3 regions of the Micromonospora sp. NPDC005194 genome follow, and region 1 is predicted to be linked to each of the others. Evidence: riboswitches for the same ligand, from Rfam matches in the RefSeq annotation. Region 1 holds a riboswitch; each other region holds the start of a gene.
The links. A riboswitch is a leader RNA that binds a small molecule or an ion and turns the genes downstream of it on or off. The one in region 1 is predicted to bind cyclic di-AMP.
Positions count from the first base shown of each region.

Region 2: it holds a riboswitch for cyclic di-AMP, as region 1 does, so the genes downstream of both, ABZU53_RS16935 (hypothetical protein) here and ABZU53_RS06120 (hypothetical protein) in region 1, are expected to answer to the same signal.
Region 3: it holds a riboswitch for cyclic di-AMP, as region 1 does, so the genes downstream of both, ABZU53_RS01700 (NlpC/P60 family protein) here and ABZU53_RS06120 (hypothetical protein) in region 1, are expected to answer to the same signal.

Region 1 covers NZ_JBEXIA010000005.1:121,671-128,700, forward strand. Annotated here, with positions in the region: gene ABZU53_RS06095 (STAS domain-containing protein) at 18-380, shown strand; gene ABZU53_RS06100 (5'/3'-nucleotidase SurE) at 391-1,218, opposite strand; gene ABZU53_RS06105 (PfkB family carbohydrate kinase) at 1,215-2,192, opposite strand; gene ABZU53_RS06110 (SRPBCC family protein) at 2,364-2,816, shown strand; gene ABZU53_RS06115 (hypothetical protein) at 2,934-3,494, opposite strand; gene ABZU53_RS06120 (hypothetical protein) at 3,617-4,636, opposite strand; cyclic di-AMP (ydaO/yuaA leader) riboswitch at 4,690-4,821, opposite strand; gene ABZU53_RS06125 (cation diffusion facilitator family transporter) at 4,963-5,880, opposite strand; gene ABZU53_RS06130 (AAA family ATPase) at 5,987-7,030, opposite strand, start outside.
Region 2 covers NZ_JBEXIA010000017.1:70,463-77,492, reverse strand. Annotated here, with positions in the region: gene ABZU53_RS16940 (carbonic anhydrase) at 1-202, shown strand, start outside; gene ABZU53_RS16935 (hypothetical protein) at 291-1,310, opposite strand; cyclic di-AMP (ydaO/yuaA leader) riboswitch at 1,315-1,445, opposite strand; gene ABZU53_RS16930 (YibE/F family protein) at 1,612-2,976, opposite strand; gene ABZU53_RS16925 (heavy metal translocating P-type ATPase) at 3,439-5,400, shown strand; gene ABZU53_RS16920 (metal-sensitive transcriptional regulator) at 5,406-5,702, opposite strand; gene ABZU53_RS16915 (copper ion binding protein) at 5,852-6,061, shown strand; gene ABZU53_RS16910 (hypothetical protein) at 6,076-7,023, shown strand.
Region 3 covers NZ_JBEXIA010000002.1:17,557-24,586, forward strand. Annotated here, with positions in the region: gene ABZU53_RS01670 (dihydrofolate reductase family protein) at 1-454, shown strand, start outside; gene ABZU53_RS01675 (VOC family protein) at 628-996, opposite strand; tRNA gene ABZU53_RS01680 (tRNA-Gly) at 1,113-1,186, opposite strand; gene ABZU53_RS01685 (zinc metalloprotease) at 1,389-2,372, shown strand; gene ABZU53_RS01690 (pyridoxamine 5'-phosphate oxidase family protein) at 2,451-3,008, opposite strand; gene dcd (dCTP deaminase) at 3,108-3,686, shown strand; gene ABZU53_RS01700 (NlpC/P60 family protein) at 3,750-4,790, opposite strand; cyclic di-AMP (ydaO/yuaA leader) riboswitch at 4,804-4,940, opposite strand; gene ABZU53_RS01705 (N-acetylmuramoyl-L-alanine amidase) at 5,175-7,030, shown strand, end outside.

The sequences.
Region 1 (7,030 bases):
CGGGTGGAGGTGCTCGCGTGAGCCTGTCGATCGTGAAGTCGGTCCTGTCCGGTGGTGTCGTGGAGATCGCCCCCCGGGGCGAGATCGACGTCGACACAGCGTACGAGGTGCGTGAGGCGATTGCGGAGGTGCTGGCCAAGAGCCGTCCGGTCCGCATCGAGCTGAACATGAGGCTGGTCACCTTCATCGACTCCGTCGGCATCAGCGCCATGGTCGCCGGTTTCCAGACCGCCGAGGTCAGCGGCGTCAAGCTGGTGGTCACCGAGCCGAGCCGGTTCGTGCACCGTCAGCTCTGGGTGACCGGTCTGCTCGGTCTCTTCGGCGCACCGGAGCCCTACTTCGCCGGGGCCGCCACCCCCGAGGTGCTTCCGGGCGCCTGAGCGCCCTCCGTCAAGGCTGCTCGTCCAGACCGGTCAGGTCCACGTCGGTCACCTCGGTGACCGCTCGGATGGCCGTCACCGACGCGTACCCGGCGGCCAGCAACGCCAGGTCCGTGCCGGGCTGCGCGGCCTGGCCGGGCTCCTCCAGCGCGGTACGCACGAAGCCGTGCCCCGACTCGGCCACCGTCATCTGCACCTGACCGAAGCTGGCCAGGGAGCCGCGACGTACCCCGCGCAGCCGTCCGTGCGGCAGGTCGGGGGCGTTGACGTTGAGCACGCTCTCCGGCGGCGCGGCGGTCAGCCGGGGGAGCAGGTCCAGGGCGACCCGCGCGGCGGTGACCCAGTGCCGTTCGGCGTCGCGTACGCGGGCTGCGGCGTCCACCGCTGCCCCGCCGCTGCCGGCCGTCGCCTCGCCCGCGGAGAGCACGTCCAGTGAGACGGCCATGGCCCGGCACCCGTTCGAGGCTGCGGTGAAGGCGGCGCCCACCGTGCCGGAGTGCAGCACGGCGCGGCCGGCGTTGGCACCCCGGTTGATCCCCGACAGCACCACCGACGGCGGCGGGCCGAACGCGCCGTGCAGCGCGATCAGCGTGATGAAACCGGGCGAGCCGGCGACCCGGTACGCCGGCACGCCCGCCAGGTCGGGCAGCGGATGGTCGTGCACCACCACCCGCCCGTCCCGTTCCACCGCGCTCATCGCGGCGCTGGTGCCGCTGGCCTCCTCCATCGGCGCCGCGACCACCACGTCCAGGCCCCGCTGGGCGGCGGCCAGGGCCAACGCCTGGATGCCCGGCGCGGCGATCCCGTCGTCGTTGGTCACGAGCACCCGCAGCGTCATCGCTCGACCGCCCGGTCGGCCAACTCGTCGGGGGTGGTCCGCTCCTGTTGCCGACTGTCCGCCGGGACGAGCCGGACCCGCTCCACCAGCCCGGTGATCGAGTCCAACCGTCCGGTGCCCAGCCCGTGCCGGGTCACGTTCAGCGCGCCGGCCGCGGCGCCGGTGCGGATGGCCGTCCGGATGTCGCCACCACGGGCGATCACGGCCGCCACGCCGGCGGTCATCGAGTCGCCCGCGCCGCGCGGATCGGCGGCCTCCAGCCGGGGCATCTCCACCTCGAAGAGCTCCCCGTCGATGAGAGCCAGCGCCGGCTGGTCGGCTCGGCTCACCACCACCGTCTCGGCGCCGGAGGCGTGCAGGTCGTACATCGCCCGGGTCAGCTCGGCGCCGTCCCCACTGCGGGCCCGACCGTCCCGGATCAGCTCCTCGTGACTCACCTTCAGGAAGAACACACCGCCGTCCAGTACGGCGCCCAGGTGGTCACCGGACAGATCAGCCACCACCCGGCTGCCGTTGGCGCCGAGGTCGGCGGCGAAGCGGCGGTACAGGTCGGCCGGGACGAGCCACGGCGCATTCGGGCCACTGAGGACGCTCACGTCGGCGCGAAGTCCCTCGCCGAGCGCCAGGTTGTACAACTCGTCCAGCTCGTGGCGGCTCAGTCGGTCCCCGGGCACGTCCACGACCTCCTGTCGGGACCCGCCCCGCCGGTCGTGCACGTACCCGCCGCTGCCGGAGTCGCGCATCACCACCTTCAGGTCCACCCCCTCGCTGACCAGCAGCGGCTCCAGCACCTGACCGACCTCGCCACCGAGCGCGGCGCAGAGCACCACGTCGACCCCGAGCGACAGCACCATGCGGGCCTGCCAGACGCCCTGGCCGCCGGGGTGCAGGTGCAGTTCGGGCTGGTCGTTCGGCTGATCCACGGTCACCGTCAGTTGCGGGGTGGGCGCGAAGACCATCACGTGCCCGCTCACCGGTCGTCACCGAACATGTGTCCACCCTCCGTCACAACCGGTGATTTCCCATCAGCCGACCGTAGTGGGAATGCTGGGCGAATACCGGGACAACGGACGGTGTCCGTCCGGGCGTTGCCAGCCTGAGCCGCGTACGGGACGATCGTGCGACCAGCGACCTCGGGAGACTGTGTGCTCAGCAGCGACAGCTTCAGCTACACCGTCCAGGCCCGCTGCTCACTCGCCGAGGCGGCGGCGTTGTTGAGCGACCTGACCCGCCAGGGCGAACTGCACCCCCTGATCGTCCGGGTCCGCCGGGTGCCGCCCCGTCCGGGCGCCCGAGCCAGCTACACGATCAACGACAGGCTGGCGGTGGGGCCGTTGCGCTTCCGCACCACCTACCAGGCGGACGTGCTGATCAGCGAACCTGACGAGATCGTCACGGTGGCCCGCCAGTGGCCGGCCACCACCGTCCGCAACCACACCCGGTTGCGCGCCGAGCCGGACGGCCTGGTCCGGATCGACGTCGACATCACCCTGCGCGCGCCGACGCCCCTGTTCCGGTACGCCTTCCAACAGGCCCGCGCCGCCCACCTCGCCCTGGCCACCCGCCTCGGTGCGGCCCTCGACCGCCCCGCGTCATGATCGTGCCTCGCCGATCATGGAGTTGTGGTGGGCCACAAAACGCCCATACAACGCCAAGGCAGGCACCACAACTCCATGATCGCCGGGCCATCCAGCACGGGTTGGCCGGCCGGAGCCCTAACGCAACACTGTTGACTTCCGTGTTGTTGCGCGATCTTGTGGCGCGTTGCGTGCCGGGCTCGCGGCGGCGGAGGTATGGCGTGCGCCGGTGGGTCGGGCGGGTCGGCGGCCCCAGGGCTTGTACGTGGAGAGCACGGTCGCGATGATCATGAGGCTGGTCGACACCGCGGGCGCGATCACCAGGTCGGCGCGATCCCGGGCGGGGAGGGCGGCGCCCAGCGCGCTCGCGTGCCGCAGGTTCGGGGTGAGCAGGAACAGCACCAGCCCGACCATCGCCGTGGTGATCACGAGCTTGACCAGCACCCACCGGTGGCGCACCAGGCCCCAGGGGGTGAGCAGCGCGCTGGCGACGCCGACGAGCCAGACGAGCACGCTCAGCGGCGCGAACAGCACCGTGCCGACGAGCCCGGCGACCGGATAGACCACGGCCGGGTCGGCGCCGCGCTGTGCCGCGATGCCGAGGGTGAGCAGCACCAGGTCGGCCCCGAGCCAACCGAGCGAGGTGATGAGGTGCAGGGTGAGCAGCGCCTTGCGGGTGGCGGGTGGGATTCGCGGCATACCCGACATGCTGCCGGCCCGGCCCGGCCGGGTCGTCCGATCACCGGCGGCGTCCGGGGTACGTCCGCTGACGTACCCGGGGCCGGCGCACCCGCTCGACGGTGCGCCGGCCACCGGTGGGGTCAGTACACCGACAGGTGTACGTGGTTGGTGTGTTCGCTGGAGGGGTCGCCGTTCCCCCCGCTGTACGACTTCCACCCGCTGCTGGGCAGCCAGATCTGCCTGTACCAGATCACGTAGAGCACGGCGAGCCGGTCGGAGTTGCGGATGAAGTACGCGGCCAGGTTGTTGCCGTACGTCTTGTCGCCGCCGGTGGCGTCCCCGCCGAAGCCGCCCTTCTGGGCGGCGAAGTCGCAGGCCCGACCCTTCGGGTGTTCGCCGGAGCCGCCCGAGCGGTGGCAGGAGACGTACCGGGTGAAGCCGGCGGCCTTCGCCTGGTTGAGGGCGTGCAGGGTGCGGGGGGTGATGCAGCCGCTGGCCGGGGTGGGGTCGTTGATGCTGCACGACTCGGAGGGCCAGGAGCCGTCGGAGTTGCGCGGCGCGGGCTGGGCGTTGGCGGTGGAGGTGCCCCGGTTGGAACTGGTGTCGGCAGCGGTGGTGCGCGGCTTGCTGGTGGCGACCGCCAGGGCCCGTTCGGCCTGTTCCTTGCGCTTGGCCATCACCTCGACCTGCTTGCGCTGCTCGCGGATCTCGCCGTCCAGGGCGGTGCGGGTGCGGTTGGCCTCGTCCCGGGTGGCGTGCAGGTCGCGCAGCACCCGGTCCTCGTTGGCGGCCACCACGTCCAGCGCGGCCGCCCGGTCCATGAAGCCCTCGGGGGTGTTGGTGTTGAGCAACGCCGAGACGGTGCTGAGCCGGCCGGTGCGGTACGCCACGCCGGCGATCTCGCCGACCTTGCCGTTGCGCACGGTCATCTCGGCCTCGGTGGTCTTCAGCTTGGCCGCGAGTTGCTGCTGGCGCTGGACGGAGGTGTCCAGGGCGCGCTTCGCGTCCAGGTAGCCCTTGCTGGCGGCCTCCAGTTGGGCCCGCAGCGCGGGGGTGCCGCCCTCCTCGTCGCCGTCGGGCGCCGCGGCGGCCCGCAGGCCGCCGGGGGGAGCGGCGGTGGCGGCGCCCACCGGTAGGGCGACGCCGAGGGTGACCATCATGACGATCAGTGCCGCGAGTCGGGCGGCGGGTGGTCGTGCTGGTGCCACTACGCATGTCCTTCCGTCAGCCGCCGACCGGGTTAGCTGACGGGTTCGGGACGGAAGATCCCTACCGCTGACGCGGATGCACCCCAGGAACGTGGTTCCCCGGTTCGCCCTCTCGGGTGATTAGGCGGCGGCCGCCACCGGCGCCGGGAGGGCGCCGCCGGGTGGTGGCCGGGGACGAGCCTACCGGGGCAGGTGGGACGTGTGCAGTCGATGTGACGGAAGGTGTCTGCGCCGCCACCGAAGATGACGGCAAAACGGTCTTTTCGTCAGATAGGTGCTCACCACTCGATCGAACCGCAGGCGCCCGTGGCGGACCCGGGCTCGATCTGCAGCGTGGCGTGCTCGATGCGGAAGTCCTCCCGCAGGGCGGTACGCGCCGCGGTGAGCACCGTGCCGACCTCCCCGCCGGGTGCCATGATCAGGTGTGCGGAGGCCACCTCCATGCCCGAGGTGAGCGTCCAGACGTGCAGGTCGTGCACCTCCACCACGCCGGGCACCGCGGCCAGTCGGTCGTGCACGGCGGTGACCTGGAGGTGTTCCGGGGCGGCCTGCACCAGGATGCGGACGGCCGCGCGCCCCAGCCGCCAGGTGCGCGGCAGGATGAACACGCCGATGGCGACCGCTACCAACGGGTCGGCCCACCACCACTCGGTGACCGCGATGAGCAGCGCCGCGCCGATCACGCCGAGCGAGCCGAGCAGGTCGCCGAGCACCTCCAGGTAGGCGCCCTGGAGGTTGATGCTCTCCCGGGCGCCGGCGCGCAGCAGCGCGAACGCGATCACGTTCGCGAGCAGGCCGAGGACGGCCACCGCGAGCATCGGGCCGGTCAGCACCTCGTGCGGGTCGCCGAACCGGCCGATCGCCTCGATCACCACGTAGACCGCCACGCCGGAGAGCAGGACGGCGTTGGCCAGGGCGGCGAGCACCTCGAGGCGGTAGAGCCCGAAGGTGCGCTGCGGGTCGCCGGTGGCCCGCCGGGTGGCGGTGATCGCGGCGAGCGCCATCCCGATGCCCAGCACGTCGGTGAACATGTGCCCGGCGTCGGAGAGCAGGGCGAGCGAGCCGGTGTGGAAGGCGGCCACACCCTCGACCACCATCAGCGTCGCGAGCAGCCCGAACGCGGTCCAGAGTCGGCCCCGGTGCTGGTGGGCGGCGTTGGTGACCGACCCGTGGTGGTGGTCATGACCTGCTCCCACGAAATCCACCCTCCGTCGCCACCCGGGACCCGGTCAAATGTATGCTCACATCGCTATGTATGCAAGTGTACGGACCGGCCCACCCTTCGACACGGCAACCCGCAGGTCAGCCGGTCGGGTCGATGGTGGTGAGCCGCTGGGTGGCCCGGGAGAGCGCCACGTAGAGCGTTCGTACGCCGGAGCCCGGATCGGCCCGGATCTCGCTCGGGGCGACCAGCACCACCCCGTCGTACTCCATGCCCTTCGCCTCCAGGCTGGTCACCACCTGCAGCCGCGCCGCGCCGAGTGAGCCGAGCCAACCGGCGACCTCGTCGCGGCGGGTGACCGGCGTGATCACCCCGACCGTGCCGTCCACCTCGGCCAGCAGGCCGGTGGCCGCCTCCACGACCGCGGTCTCCAACCCGGCCGGCGGCACCACCAGCTCGACGGGGTCGATACCGGTGGAGCGTACGGCGGTCGGCAGCGGCAGGTCGGGGTAGAGCCGGCGGATCTCCGCCGCCGCCACCGCGAAGATCTCCGCCGAGTTGCGGTAGTTGGTGGTGAGCGTGAAATCGTGCCGCTTGCGACGGCCCAGCGCCTGGTCCCGGGCGTGGGTCAGCTCCTGGGGATCACCGATCCACGCGGTCTGCGCCGGGTCGCCCACGACGGTCCAGGAGGCCAGGCGGCCGCGCCGCCCGACCATCCGCCACTGCATCGGCGAGACGTCCTGCGCCTCGTCCACCACCACATGCGCGTACTCCCGGTAGTCCTCCGGACGCTCCCGGGCCGCCGCGCGGGCGGCCCGCTGCCGGTCGCTGGCGGTGCTCAGCTCGCGCACGCCGCCGGCGAGTTGGAACGGGTCACGGCGGGCCCGCGCCGGCTGCATGGGCTTGCCGAGCAGCGCGTCCAACTCGTCCAATAACGCCACGTCCGCGATGGTCAGGCCCGCGGTGTCCAGATTCTGGTACGCGGCGGTGAGCAGCCTGATCTCCGCGCCGGAGAGGATGCCGCCGGCGTACCGACGCAGCCGATCCGGGCGAGCCAGCCAGCCGAGCACGTGTCGGGGGTGCAGGCGCGGCCACCACGCCTTGAGGAACTCCCGGAACTCCGGCCGCTCGGCGATCTCGCCCTCGAAGGCCCGGTGCTCGGGCAGCCGGGTGATGCCCACCGC
Region 2 (7,030 bases), on a different contig from region 1:
CATCGCGCAGACCGTCGAGACGCTGCTCGGGCAGTCGCCCGTGCTGGCCGACGAGGTGGCACAGGGGCGGTGTGCGGTGGTGGGCATGTCGTACCGGCTCGCCGCCGGTGTGGTGCGCGCGGTTACCCCCGCACCGGCGGGTGCCGCGACGTTCGACGCGCCCGGCGCCTCGGACGACCCGGCAGCTTCCGCCGCCGCCTGACGCGGACCGCCCCGGCAACTTCCGCCGCCTGACGCGACGAGGGCCGCCCCGCCTGATGCGGGACGGCCCTCGACTTCTTGGCACCGGGTCAGAGCAGCGACATGTGCACGTGGTCGGTGTGGTTCGACGGTCCGCTGTACGACTTCCAGCCGGTCGCCGGGAACCAGATCTGCCGGTTCCAGATCACGTAGTAGATGCCGAGGCGGTCGGCGTTGCGGATGAGGAACGCGGCGACGTTGTTGCCGTACATGCGGGTGTCGTTGTTGTGCCACGGGCTGAAGCCGCTCTTCTGCAACGACCAGTCACAGGCGCGGCCCTTCGGGTGCTCGAACGGGCCACCGTTGCGGTGGCAGCCGACGAACCGGTTGAACCCGGCCCGCTTGACCTCCTTGTACGCGTGCAGGGTGCGCGGCGTGACACAACCGGAGGTGGTGGGGTCGTCCTCGCTGCATGACTCGGCCTTCCAGTCGCCGTCGGCGGTGCGACCCGGGCCGATCCGGGCGACCGGCGAGACGGCGTCGACCAGACCGCCGGTGAAACCCTGACCGCCGACCAGCGCGAGCGCCTTGTCCGCGTCGCGCTTGTCCTTCGCCATCAGGGCGGTCTGCTTCTGCTGCTCGCGGACCTCCGCGTCGAGGGCCAGCTTGGCCTGCTCGGCGCGGGTCTTGACCGTGTTGACCTCGGCGAGCTTCTTCTCGTTGACCATGTTCATCTCGTCGAGCGCCGCGGCCCGTCGGACGAACGAGTCCGGGGCGTCGCTCTCCAGCAGCATCGCGATCGCGCCGATCCGCCCGGTCCGGTACGACTGGGCGGCGATCTGCCCGACCTGCGGGGCCAGCGCCTCCAGGTCGGCCTTCGCCCGCTCGACCTGCAACGCCAGCTCAAGCTGCCGCTTCTTGGACTTGTCCAGCTTGGACTTGGCCGCCACGTAGTCCCGGTTGGTCTGCTCGATGACGTCGTTGAGGAGCTTGGGTTCGTCTTCCTCTTCGTGCCCGGACGGTGTGGGGGTCGTCGGGGCGGCGTGGGCCGGGAGGGGCCCGGCGAACACGGTCAGCGCAGCGAGCACGGCCACCACGGGTGTCAACCAGCGGCGTAGGGGTGCCGTCACAATGTTCCCTTCCGTCGACCGCCGACCGGGTTAGCTGACGGGTTCGGGGCGGAAGTGGCCCCTACCGCTGTCGCGGATTCACCCCACGTACCTGGGTCCCCGGCTCGCCGGTTGGCGATTGGGCGGTGGCACCGCAGGCGCCGCTGCGCGCCTTCGTCGGTGACCGGCAGCGAGGTTACCCGAGAGTCCACCGCCTGAGCTACGTCCTGATGCCGACTAAAAGCGTCATTTCGCCATGGCGTTGAGTGACCAGTGACGCGGTTCTCAGGGCGTAGGCCCGATCCGGTCACGCTGAGGAGTGTCACCATGCCGTATCCGTGCTCCTGTTCGGCTCTGGCCACCCGGTGGTGGCGGTGGATGGGGGTGCGCTCCGCTCCGGGTCGGGCCCGTCGGACCGACCCGCTGGCGGGGAGCTGAGGGCGGCCAACGCCTCCGTCCGGTCCGGACGGGGGCGCGGCGTCAGGACGTCGGCGGCCGCGTCCTGCGCCGGCGTCGACCCGGCCGCGGTCACCACGGCGGCGAGCCCGGTGGTGAGGGGTACGGCGGCGATCAGGCCGAGCGTGGCGACCGCGCTGCGGACGATCTCCTGGGCGAGGAACTCGCTGGTCAGGATCTGCCCGAGGGGGCGGGTGTCGGCGGTGAGCAGAAGCAGCAGCGGAAGTGAGGCGCCCGCGTACGCCAGGACGATGGTGTTGACCGTGGAGGCGATGTGCGCCCGGCCGACCCGGGTGGCCGCCCGGTAGAGCTGCAGCCGGCTCAGGCCGGGGTTGGCGTTCGCCAGCTCGGTGACGGTGGCGGCCTGGGTGACGGTCACGTCGTCGAGCACCCCGAGTGAGCCGATGATGATCCCGGCGAGCAGCAGGCCACGCAGATCGACATCGGCCTGGAACATCGACAGCGTGGTGGCGTCCTCGCTGCCGAAGCCGGTCAGGTGGGTGGCGGCGGTGGCGATGGTCGCGAGCACGCCGGTGAGCACCAGGCTGCCCAGGGTGCCGAGCACCGCGACCGAGGTCTGCGCGGTCACCCCGTGTGTCAGGTAGAGCACCACGAACATGATCAGGGCTGCGCCGACCACCGCCACCAGCAGCGGTGACCGGCCGGCGCTGATGCCCGGCAACACGAAGGTGAGCAGGATGGCGAAGCTGGCGGCCAGCCCTGCCAGCGCGGCCAGGCCCCGCCACCGGCCGAACGCGACGATCGCGGCGGCGAAGACCACCGCGAGCCATACCAGCGGCTTTCCGCGCTGATGCTCGGCGATGTTCCAGCTGCTGGTGGCGGGATCGGTCGGGTCGGTCAGCTCGACCAGGACGACGTCGTCGCCGACCTCGATCCGCGGAGCGCCGGGCCCGGCGGGGACGGGCGTCTGCACCTGCTGGCCGGCGCTCGGCCCGTCCTCGATCCGTACGTCCACGGTCCCGCACGGCCCGATGGCCGGCGTGCCCGCCGGGTTGGCCGACGGTGGGCAGGGTTCGGTCACCACCCGGGTGACCGTGCCGTGGTGGCGCGGCGCGTCCGTGCCGCCGCCGGTCTGCGGCGCCCCGTCCCGTGGCCAGAGCACCACGGCGGCGACGACGGTGGCCACGAAGAGTGGCACCACCGTCGCGACGAGGATCCGCCGGACCCGGGGTGGGACGGGCGGAGCGGTACGGCTGTGGTCGGAACCCAATGCGAGAACTCCCAACGATCCGGTGCGGGGTACGTGCCGACGGGCCGGTCGGTTCACCTCCGCCGGTCGAACGCGGTGCCGGGCGCATCGGATTGCCGGCTGGCGACCCGGTGATCACACAGGGTGAGCCGTCGGACCGGCCGGTCGGCGGAGGCGCCGCGCCGTGGCGGCGCCGGTGCCCGACTGGGCGGTGGGGTCCGGTAGGCCATCGCCGGAAATGCTAGCCAGCCGGACCGGGTGTCGCAGGTCGTGGCGGAGTGTCGGATGGTCGAACCGCCCGCGCGGCGTCGCCCGGAGCGGCATGTTGGAGTCATGCCCGCGTCCGAGCCCGCCCCTGAGCAGGCCGCCGACCAGAGCCAGCACGCGACGCCGGCCGGCCACGATCAGCACGCCGGCCCGGAGAGGCACGCCGGCCAGGACAAGCACGCTGGCCACGACAAGCACGCCGGCCACGACCCGGCGATGTTCCGCCGCCGGTTCTGGGTCTGCCTGGTGCTCACCCTGCCGGTGGTGCTGACCAGCCACCTGGTGGTGGACGGGCTCGGGCTCCGGTGGGACGTTCCGGGCCGCTCCTGGGTCGGGCCGGTGCTCGGATCGGTGATTTTCCTCTGGGGTGGCTGGCCGTTCCTGGTCGGTGCGGTGCGCGAGATCCGGGACCGGGCGCCGGGAATGATGCTGCTGGTCGCGATGGCGATCACGGTGGCGTACTCGGCGTCGTTGGCCACCAGCCTGGGCGCCTTCGACCTGGACTTCTGGTGGGAGTTGGCCGCGCTGGTCACCATCATGCTGCTCGGGCACTGGCAGGAGATGAAGGCCATCGGGCAGGCCCGGGGGGCGCTGGCGGCGTTGGCCGCGTTGCTGCCCGACGAGGCCGAGCGCGTGGCGGCGGACGGGCAGGCCGAGCCGGTGCCGGTCGGCGCGTTGCGGGTGGGCGACGTGGTGCTTGTCCGGCCCGGGGGTCGAGTGCCGGCGGACGGCCGGATCGTCGATGGCGACGCCGAACTGGACGAGTCGATGATCACCGGTGAATCGCGGCCGGTGGCCCGGTCGACGGGCGAGCGGGTGGTGGCCGGCACGGTCGCCACCGACTCGGCGATCCGGGTCCGGGTCGAGGCGCTGGGTGACGAGACCGCGCTCGCCGGCATTCAGCGCATGGTCGCGCAGGCGCAGCGCTCGGGTGGGCAGGCCCAACTGCTGGCCGACCGGTTCGCCGCCGCGCTGTTCTACGTGGCCGCCGGCACAGCCGTGGTGACGCTGGCGGTCTGGACCGCGCTCGGTGAGCCCGACCAGGCGGTGGTCCGTACGGTCACCGTCCTGGTGATCGCCTGCCCGCACGCGCTCGGCCTGGCCATCCCGCTGGTCGTGGCGCTCTCCACCGCCCTGGCGGCGCGGCGCGGGATCCTGGTCAAGGACCGGTTGGCGCTGGAGCGCATGCGGACCGTCGACGCGGTGCTCTTCGACAAGACCGGCACGCTGACCCGGGGTGAGCACGCGGTGAGCGACCTGGTGACGACCCAGGGGCTGGAGCGGGAGGAAGCGCTGCGGATCGCCGCCGGCGTCGAGTCCGACAGCGAGCATCCGCTGGCTCGGGCGATCGTGACGGCGGCCGGGTCCGCCGGCCCAGCGCGTGCCACCGGCTTCCGGTCGCTGCCGGGCCGCGGCGTGCGGGCCACCGTCGACGGTACGGAGTACGCGGTGGGCGGCCCGGCGTTGCTGCGGGATCTGGGCCGAGCGCTCCCGGACGACCTGAAGGCGGCGACCGGCCGATGGTCGGCGCGCGGGGCCGTGGTGCTGTACCTGGTGCGGCTGCCGGGCACCGTGCTCGGGGCGTTCGCGCTCACCGACGAGGTGCGTCCGGAGGCCCGGCAGGCCATCGCCGAGCTCCGTGCCGAAGGCGTCCGCACCATCGCCATGATCACCGGCGACGCGCGGTCGGTGGCCGAGTCGGTGGCAGCCGATCTCGGCTTCCGGTCGGGGGTGGACGAGGTCTTCGCCGAGGTGCTGCCGGCCGAGAAGGACAGCCGGGTCGCGGAGCTCCAGCGGCGAGGGCTGACCGTGGCGATGGTCGGCGACGGGGTGAACGACGCGCCGGCGCTGGCCCGCTCCGACGTCGGCATCGCGATCGGGGCGGGGACCGACGTGGCGATCGAGTCCGCCGGGGTGGTGCTGGCGTCGTCCGACCCGCGCGGTGTCGGTGCCGTGGTCCGGCTCTCCCGGGCGTCGTACCGCAAGATGCGGCAGAACCTGGCCTGGGCCGCCGGCTACAACGTGGTGGCGTTGCCCCTGGCGGCCGGGGTGCTCGCCTGGGCCGGGGTGGCGTTGAGCCCGGCGGTGGCGGCGGTGCTGATGTCGGCGTCCACCATCGTGGTGGCGCTCAACGCCCAGTTGCTCCGCCGGGTACGCCTCGACGCGGAGCCCGACTGACCGGCTCAGCCGCGCTTCATGAGTCGGCCGACGGCCGCCATCATCTCGGTGGCCATCTCGTCGGCCCGGCCCTCGGCCGCCCCCTCGTGCATGCAGTGCCGGGCGTGCCCGTCGAGCAGGCCCAGGGCCACCTTGTCGAGCGCGGCCTGGATCGCGGAGATCTGGGTGAGGACGTCGATGCAGTAACGGTCGTCGTCGACCATCTTCTCGATGCCCCGGACCTGCCCCTCGACGCGGCGGAGCCGCGCGAGCAGCTGGTCCTTGCTGGCGGTGTAGCCGCGGATCGGCGTGGGTGCGGTCATGGCGACGAGGATAGCGTACCCCTGGGGGGTATGGTAACGTCCCTCGTGTCCGATACCCCCACCGGGTACCGGTACATGACCGGTCACGAGTCTGCCTCGGCCTTACCCCTGGGGGGTATAGGCTGGCAGACGACGAAGGGAGAGATTCGATGGTCGACACGACGTTCCAGGTGCGGGGCATGACCTGCGGGCACTGCGTCAGCGCGGTCAGCGCCGAGGTGGGCGCCATCGCCGGGGTGCGCGACGTGCAGGTGGATCTCGCCACCGGCCGGGTCGCCGTCACCAGCGAGCAACCCGTGGACGCGGAGTCCGTCCGGGCAGCGGTCGACGAGGCCGGTTACGACCTCGTCGAGGCGTGAGCGGAAAGCCCGGGATGAACACGGTGACCAGAATGGGCGGGTTCGCCCTCGGTCTCGCGGCGGTCTTCGGCGCGGCGTACGGGATCGGCCGGGTGGTCGACCCGGCCGCCCCGGTCGCCGAGAGTCGGCCCGACGGCGGCGTCGCCCACAGCTCGGGCCCCACCGCGCACGACGAGGTGACCGACCAGACTCCCGGCGGTCTGCTCGTCTCCGACCGTGGCTACACGCTCGTTCCGGTCGCCGCTCCGGCCGGTGAGTTCGCCTTCCGGATCGGCGGGCCGGACGGCCGCCCGGTGACCGGGTACGACGTGGCACACGACAAGCGGATGCACCTGATCGTCGCCCGGCGGGACCTGTCCGGCTTCCGCCACGTGCACCCCGACCTCGCCCCGGACGGCACCTGGCGGGTCGACACCCCGCTGGACGGCCCGGGGCAGTGGCGGGCGTTCGCCGACTTCACGCCGACCGGGGGCGAGGCGCTGACCCTCGGGGTGGACGTGACCGTCCCCGGTGAGCTGACCGAACGGCCGCTGCCCGCCCCGGCCACCAGCACCACGGTCGACGGCTACACCGTCACCCTGGCCGGCGTGCCGCAGCCCGGCCGCACCTCGTCACTCACCCTGAGCGTCAGCCGCGACGGGCGACCGGTCACCGACCTGGAGCCCTACCTGGGCGCGTACGGGCACCTGGTGGCGCTGCGCCGGGGCGATCTCGCGTACCTGCACGTACACCCGGACGGAACACCCGGCGACGGGCGCACCCGGCCCGGTCCGGAGGTCACCTTCCTCGCCGAGGTGCCCTCGGCCGGCAGCTACCGGCTCTACCTCGACTTCCGGCACGGCGGGCGGGTGCACACCGCCGAGTTCACCGTCGTCGCCGGCACCGCCACGACCGGGGGCGACCCCACTCCGAGCGGGCCGGCGCCGACCGAGCACGGCACCCCCGGCCACGGGCACAACTGACGGGACC
Region 3 (7,030 bases), on a different contig from region 1:
CCGCGACGCCGAGTGCAACATCGGCGCGGAGATCATGGGTCGCAACAAGTTCGGCCCCCAGCGTGGCCCCTGGGAGAACCACGAGTGGCAGGGCTGGTGGGGGGACAACCCGCCGTTCCACACGCCGGTCTTCGTGCTCACCCATCACGTACGGCCGTCCTTCACCCTGTCCGACACCACGTTCCACTTCCTCGACGCCAGCCCCGCCGAGGCCCTGGCCCAGGCCAAGCAGGCAGCGGACGGTCGGGACGTACGCCTCGGTGGTGGGGTGGCCACCATCCGCGAGTTCCTCCAGGCCGACCTGGTCGACACGATGCACATCGCCGTCGCGCCCGTCGACCTCGACCGGGGCGAGCGGCTGTGGGAGAGCCCCGACGAACTTCTCGACCGCTTCCACCTGGAGTCGGTGCCCAGCCCCAGCGGAGTCACCCATCTCCTGTTCTGGAGACGGTGACCGCCACTACAGGCGGGAGCCGTCGGCGCACAGATCTTGGACAGTTTCCGTTAGCAGCTAACGGAAACTGTCCAAGATCTGCGACCTGCGATGGCAGCGGCCAGTCCGAAGTCTTCGGTCGGGCCGAGGCGGAGTCCGGGCGGCGGTCCGGCAAAGGGCCCTTGACACATGCCCTAAGCCAGGCGGGAGAGGACCAGCAGCCGGTTGCCGTCCGGGTCGGTGACCCTGGCGGACCGCTCACCCCAGGGCTGGTCGACCGGCTCCTCGGTGACCGTCGCGCCACCCGCGCGCAGAACGTGCACGGCCGCGTCGCAGTCGTCGGCGTACACGCACAACTCCCAGCGGCGCGAGAGGGTGGGGTCGCCTGCATGCGGGTCGGCGGCCAGGCCCAGCTCGCTGCTGCCCAGCCGCAGGGCTACGAACTCCGGCTCACCGTCCTCCGGGAACCGGTAGGTCAGCTCGAAGCCGACGACGTCCCGGTAGAACGCGATCAACCGCGGCAGGTCGGGCGTCGTCACGATGGGAAAAGCCTCGGTGAACACGCGACCACCTCCTGACCGGACCCTAACGGGTAGGAGCGAGGCAGCCCAGGGACGTGCGCGCGCGGCAACATCGAAGGCGCTGACCGGGACTCTCGTCCTGGTCAGCGCCTCGGTCGTGGAGCGGGTGACGGGAATCGAACCCGCACTGTCAGCTTGGGAAGCTGATGTTCTGCCATTGAACTACACCCGCGGGCGGCACCACTGTACCCGAGTCGTCGAACCGGTGCACCCAGCCACCCCCACGCGCCGGCGGGACGCCTTCACCTCGGAAAAAGTTTCGTGACGGCAAGATATGGGCGTTCTCAAATGCGTCGATGGGTTGTAACGTCTCCCACACGTTTCAGCCACGGCGTGACACACCCCCTGTCACGCCGCCAGAAAGAGGTGGGCCCATGGGACTCCGTCCCAACCTGCTGACCCGGCGTGCCGCCGGTGTCGCGTCGACGACCCTCGCGCTGCTGCTCAGCACCGCTGCGGTGGGCGTCGTTCCGGCTGCTTCGGCCTTCTCCGCGGCGCCGGGCGGCGCCTGCGCGGAGCCGGCCGACAGCCACGCCAACGCTCGGGTGAAGCCCGGCGCGGCGGCCACGCACGACCCGAACGAGCTGACCGCGAAGCAGGTCCGCGAACGCGACGCCGACCTCGCGGCGGCGTTGCGCGAGCGTGCCAACTTCCGGGCCGGCGCCGGCGCCACGACGCTGGCCACCGTCACCATCCCGGTGGTGGTGCACGTGATCCAGGAGAACAGCACCCGGGCCGGCGGCAACATCCCGGACTCGATGATCACTTCGCAGATCAGCGTGCTCAACCAGGCCTACGCGGGCGGAACCGGCGGCGCTGCCACCGCCTTCGCCTTCCGGCTCGACAAGATCAACCGGGTGACGAACCCGTCCTGGTACCCGATCGTCAACGGCTCGTCGGCGGAGCGGTCGATGAAGTCGTCGCTGCGGGTGGGCGGCAAGAACACGCTCAACATCTACCTCGGCGAGCTGAGCGGCGGCCTGCTCGGCTGGGCGACCTTCCCGCAGCAGAACCTCAGCACCATGGACGGCGTGGTCGTGCTGAACGAGTCCCTGCCGGGCGGCACCGCCACCAACTACAACCAGGGCGACACCGGCACCCACGAGATCGGTCACTGGCTGAACCTCTACCACACCTTCCAGGGTGGCTGCGGCGGCTCCGGTGACAGCGTCAGCGACACCCCAGCCGAGGCGTCGCCGGCGTACGAGTGCCCGACCGGGCGGAACACCTGCTCGGCGACCGGCCTGGACCCGATCACCAACTTCATGGACTACACCTACGACTCGTGCATGTACCAGTTCACCCCGGGGCAGGCGAGCCGCATGCTGACCGCGTGGAACGCGTACCGCGCGGCGTAGCTCTCCTCGCGCACACCTGGTGCCGGCTCCGTCACGACGGAGCCGGCACCGGCGTTTTTTTGGACAGCAGGGCCGTGGTCAGGCGGCCGTGCACTGGACGTCACGGCTGCGGCGGGTCGGGCGCGTCTGCGGTACGGCGACAGGCGCGGCCGGTGCGGGCGGGGCTTGCGGGTCCAGCCAGACCCGCACGGCCGGGCGGCTCGGGGTGACACCCGGAACGCCGGCGGCGTGCTGCTCGCGACGGGTCAACATCGCCACGTCGACGGTGAACTCGAACAGCCGCCAGTCGACCTGCGGCTCGGCCCGGGCGCTCTGCGCCAGTCGGGCCACCTGGACCGGGTCCGTGACCGGCCAGGCGTGGCCCGCCACGTACGCCTCGTCGTCGCTCTCCTCCGGAGGGAACGAGTGCAGCGCGTAGCGGCCGTCCCGTTCGAGGTCGCGGCGCTTCGGCGAGTCGATGATGAAGCAGAAGAGACCCTCGTCGGTGATGACCGGGGAGACCGGATGGACCCGGGGCCCGCCGTCGGCGCGGACCGTGGCCAGGTAGCCGAAGCCCGGCCCGTACTGCTGCAGGAGAACGCGGATCCCGTCGGCGAGGCGGGGCTCGTCGGCGGCGAATTCGGACCAGGAAGCCATGCCGACATTCTATCGAACAAATGTACGAGCAGCGACCTCGACGCGCTGGTCACCGGCACCGAATCCGGCCGGTCCGGCCAACGCGGCTATGGTGGTCCGATGCTGCTCTCCGACCGTGACCTGGTCTCCGAGATCAAGGCCGGCACGCTGGGCCTGGAACCGTTCGAGCCCACCCTGGTCCAACCGTCCAGCATCGACGTACGACTCGACCGGCTGTTCCGGGTGTTCAACAACCATCTCTACACCCACATCGACCCGGCCATGCAGCAGGACGACCTGACATCGGTGGTCGAGGTGCCCGACGGCGAGCCGTTCGTGCTGCACCCGGGGGAGTTCGTGCTCGCCTCGACGCTGGAGGTGATCTCGCTCGGCGACCAGCTCGCCGGCCGGCTGGAGGGAAAGAGCTCACTGGGCCGCCTCGGCCTGCTCACCCACTCCACCGCCGGGTTCATCGACCCGGGCTTCTCCGGTCACGTCACGCTGGAGCTGTCCAACGTGGCGAACCTCCCGATCACCCTCTGGCCGGGCATGAAGATCGGCCAGCTCTGCATCTTCCGGCTCTCCTCGCCGGCCGAGCACCCGTACGGCTCGGTGGTCTACGGCTCGCGCTACCAGGGGCAGCGGGGGCCGACGCCGAGCCGCTCCTGGCAGAACTGGCGTGCCTGGCCGACGCGATAGATAGCGGACGACGAGGGCCCGCCGCGACGAGATCGCGACGGGCCCTGCTGCGTCCCGCGTTGGTCAGCCGGGACGGCCGTAGCTGTGGATCGGCCCGTCGTCGACCTTCTTCATCTTGATCGGCTGACCGGCCTGGGAGGCGTGCACCACCCAGCCGTTGCCGACGTACATGCCGACGTGGTGGATGTCGCTGTAGTAGAAGACCAGGTCGCCGGGGCGCAGATCGCCCCTGCTGACATTCTTGGTCACCCGGCTCTGCGCGGCGGCGTTGTGCGGCAGCGACACACCGGCCTTCGCCCACGCGGCGAGCATCAGCCCGGAACAGTCGTACGAGTTCGGACCCTCGGCACCCCACACGTACGGCTTGCCGATCTGGGCACAGGCGAACTTGACCGCCGTGCCCGCGCCGCCGCCGGGGTAGCTGGCCGGGCAGGGCGCCGGACGCAGCGGACCGCCGCCACCATTGCCGTACACCTTGAGGCGCAGCTTCTGCAGCCGGTCGATCTCGTCGTTGATCTGCTTCTTCTTCGCCGCCAGCTGCGCTTCGGTCCGGGTCAGCTGGGCCACCATCTCGTCCAGCGGCGCCTTCTGCCGGGCCAGCTCGTCGCGGAGGTCGGCGACCTGACGGACGTCCTCCTGCTGGTTGTGGGCGAACCGGTCGAGCATCTCGAGCTGCCCGACCACCTCGCCGGGCGACCGGCTGCCGAGCATCGTGTTGACGGTCGACAGGTTCTCGCCCATGTACGCGCGCACGGCCAGCGCGCTTACCTTGTTCATCGCGGCGTCGACCTGGCGCTCCAGGGGCGCGATGCGGGCGGCGAGCGCGTCGGCCTGCCTGCGCTTCACGGCCAGGTCCGCGCGAGTGGCGTTGTGCCGTTCGATGACCGGTTCGAGCTTGTTCCAGTCGGCGTCGATCTGGCGCTCGATCTCGGCGACGGACGGATCCGCGTGCGCCGCCGTGGCGCTGCCCGTCAGGACGACGGCTACGCCGACCAGGGCGGCGAGGGCGGTGGTGAAGCGGGACCAGCGTGGACGCGGCACTGTCGACGTCGGGTCGGCCGAGGCCGACCGTTCGGACGACGGCCGCGGGGCATGGAGGGCCACCGGGGTTCCGTACTCCTTCTTCCTGACCGCCTACCGGGTTAGCTGACGGGTTCGGGCGGGAAGTTGGCGCCCTACCGCATTGGCTGCGGATTCACCCCGGGGGAACCTGGGTCCCCGGCTCGCTCGCAAGCGACTCGGCGGTGTCGGTCCGTTACCGCCCGGGATGGGCAGACCTGCTACCGGGCCGACAAATGACCAGAGTAGAGACGGCCGTTACCGATCCGCAACCCGTGCGGCCGTGACACTCCGTACCGATTGGAGGAGGTCACCGAGCGTGCGTGAAGCTTTCTTTCGATGCAGTTTGATGTATGGAAAGGTATTGACGCGGACTCCCGACCGGCGCGAAGGTGACCACACCGTTACCAGTCAAATCTAGGGGGTTCGATGGAACGTCCAACCCTGTCCGCCGGCCGGCGCGCATCGCTCGCGGTCGCCGTGGTCATCGCCACGGCCGCCGTACCGCTGAGCGCCGGCCCCGCCTCCGCCGCACCGGCCGCCGACCGTCAGCAGCAGTACGCCGCCGCGTCGACCGAGTACGGCGTGCCGACCGCCGTGCTGCTCGGGGTCTCCTACCTGGAGTCCCGCTGGGACAGCAACGCCGGCACCCCGAGCACCAGCGGCGGCTACGGACCGATGCACCTGACCGATGCCCGCCACGTGGCCGCCCTACCCGCGCGCGGCCACCACGACGCCGGCACCGAGGATCCGCGCGGCGACGACTCCCGTGCCGTCCTGGCACCCGCGCCGGCCACGGATCCCGCGCCGCCCACGGCTGCGATGCAGACCGTCGACGCCGCCGCCGCGCTGACCGGCGCCGCCCCCGAGGCGCTGCGCAGCGACGCGACGACCAACATCCGGGGCGGGGCGGCGCTGCTGGCCGCGTACCAACGGGAGGTGGGCGCCCCGGTCGGCGCCGGCACCGACCCCGCCACCTGGTACGGCGCGGTGGCCCGCTACGCCGGCGCGGACAGCGCCGACGCCGCGGCGGCCTTCGCCGACGAGGTCTTCACCACCATCGGCGCCGGCGAGACCCGCGTGACCGACGACGGCCAGCGGGTCACGTTGCCGGCCCGCGCGGTCCAACCCCAGCGTTCCTGGCTGGACCGGCTGGGCCTGCGACGACTCGCCCGCCCGGACGGCCTGGAGTGCCCGCGGACCGTCTCCTGTGAGTGGATCCCGGCACCCTACGAGGCGTTCGGCGACGGCGACTACGGCAACCACGATCTCTCCGACCGGCCCGCCCGGCAGAAGATCGAGTACATCGTCATCCACGACACCGAGGCGAGTTGGGCGACCACCCTGAAACTCGTCCAGGACCCGACCTACGTGAGCTGGCACTACTCGCTGCGCTCGGTGGACGGGCACATCGCCCAGCACGTCAAGACCAAGGACGTCGCCTGGCACGCCGGCAACTGGTACGTCAACGCGAAGTCGATCGGGCTGGAACACGAGGGCTTCGCCGCGCAGGGCACCTGGTACACCGAGGCGATGTACCGGACCTCGGCGAAGCTCGTCCGGCACCTCGCGCTGCGGTACGGCATCCCGCTGGACCGCCAGCACATCATCGGCCACGACAACGTGCCCGGCACCGTCGCGTCGACCGTGCGCGGGATGCACTGGGACCCGGGGCCCTACTGGGACTGGACGCACTACTTCGACCTGCTGCACGCACCGCGACTGGACACCGGCACCCCCGCCACCGGGCTGGTCCGGATCGACCCCGACTACGCGACCAACCAACCGGCGTTCACCGGGTGCGTCACCCCTGGAACACCCTGCGCGCCGCGCGGCTCCTCGTCGGTGGTGCTGCACACCGCGCCGTCCACGGACGCGCCGCTGGTCAACGACATCGCGCTCCGCCCGGACGGCACCCCGAACACGATGGACGTGTCGGACCACGGGGCGCGGGCCTCCGCCGGCCAGACGTACGCGCTGGCCGGCCGGCAGGGCGACTGGACGGCCATCTGGTACCTCGGGCAACGGGCCTGGTTCCACAACCCGGCGTCCGCGCCGACCGCCACCTGGACCGTGGGTGTGGTGGCCGTTCCGAAGCCGGGCCGGGCCACCATCCCCGTGTACGGGCGGGCGTACCCGGAGCAGGCGGCCTACTCGGCCGGCGTGCCCTACCAGGCGATCTCACCGCTGCAGTACACGCTGGCCGCCGGTCAGCGCTACGCCGTCGGCGCGGTGCTGGCCGGCGAGTACTACCGGGCCAGCACGTTTGACGGCTCCTCGCCCGG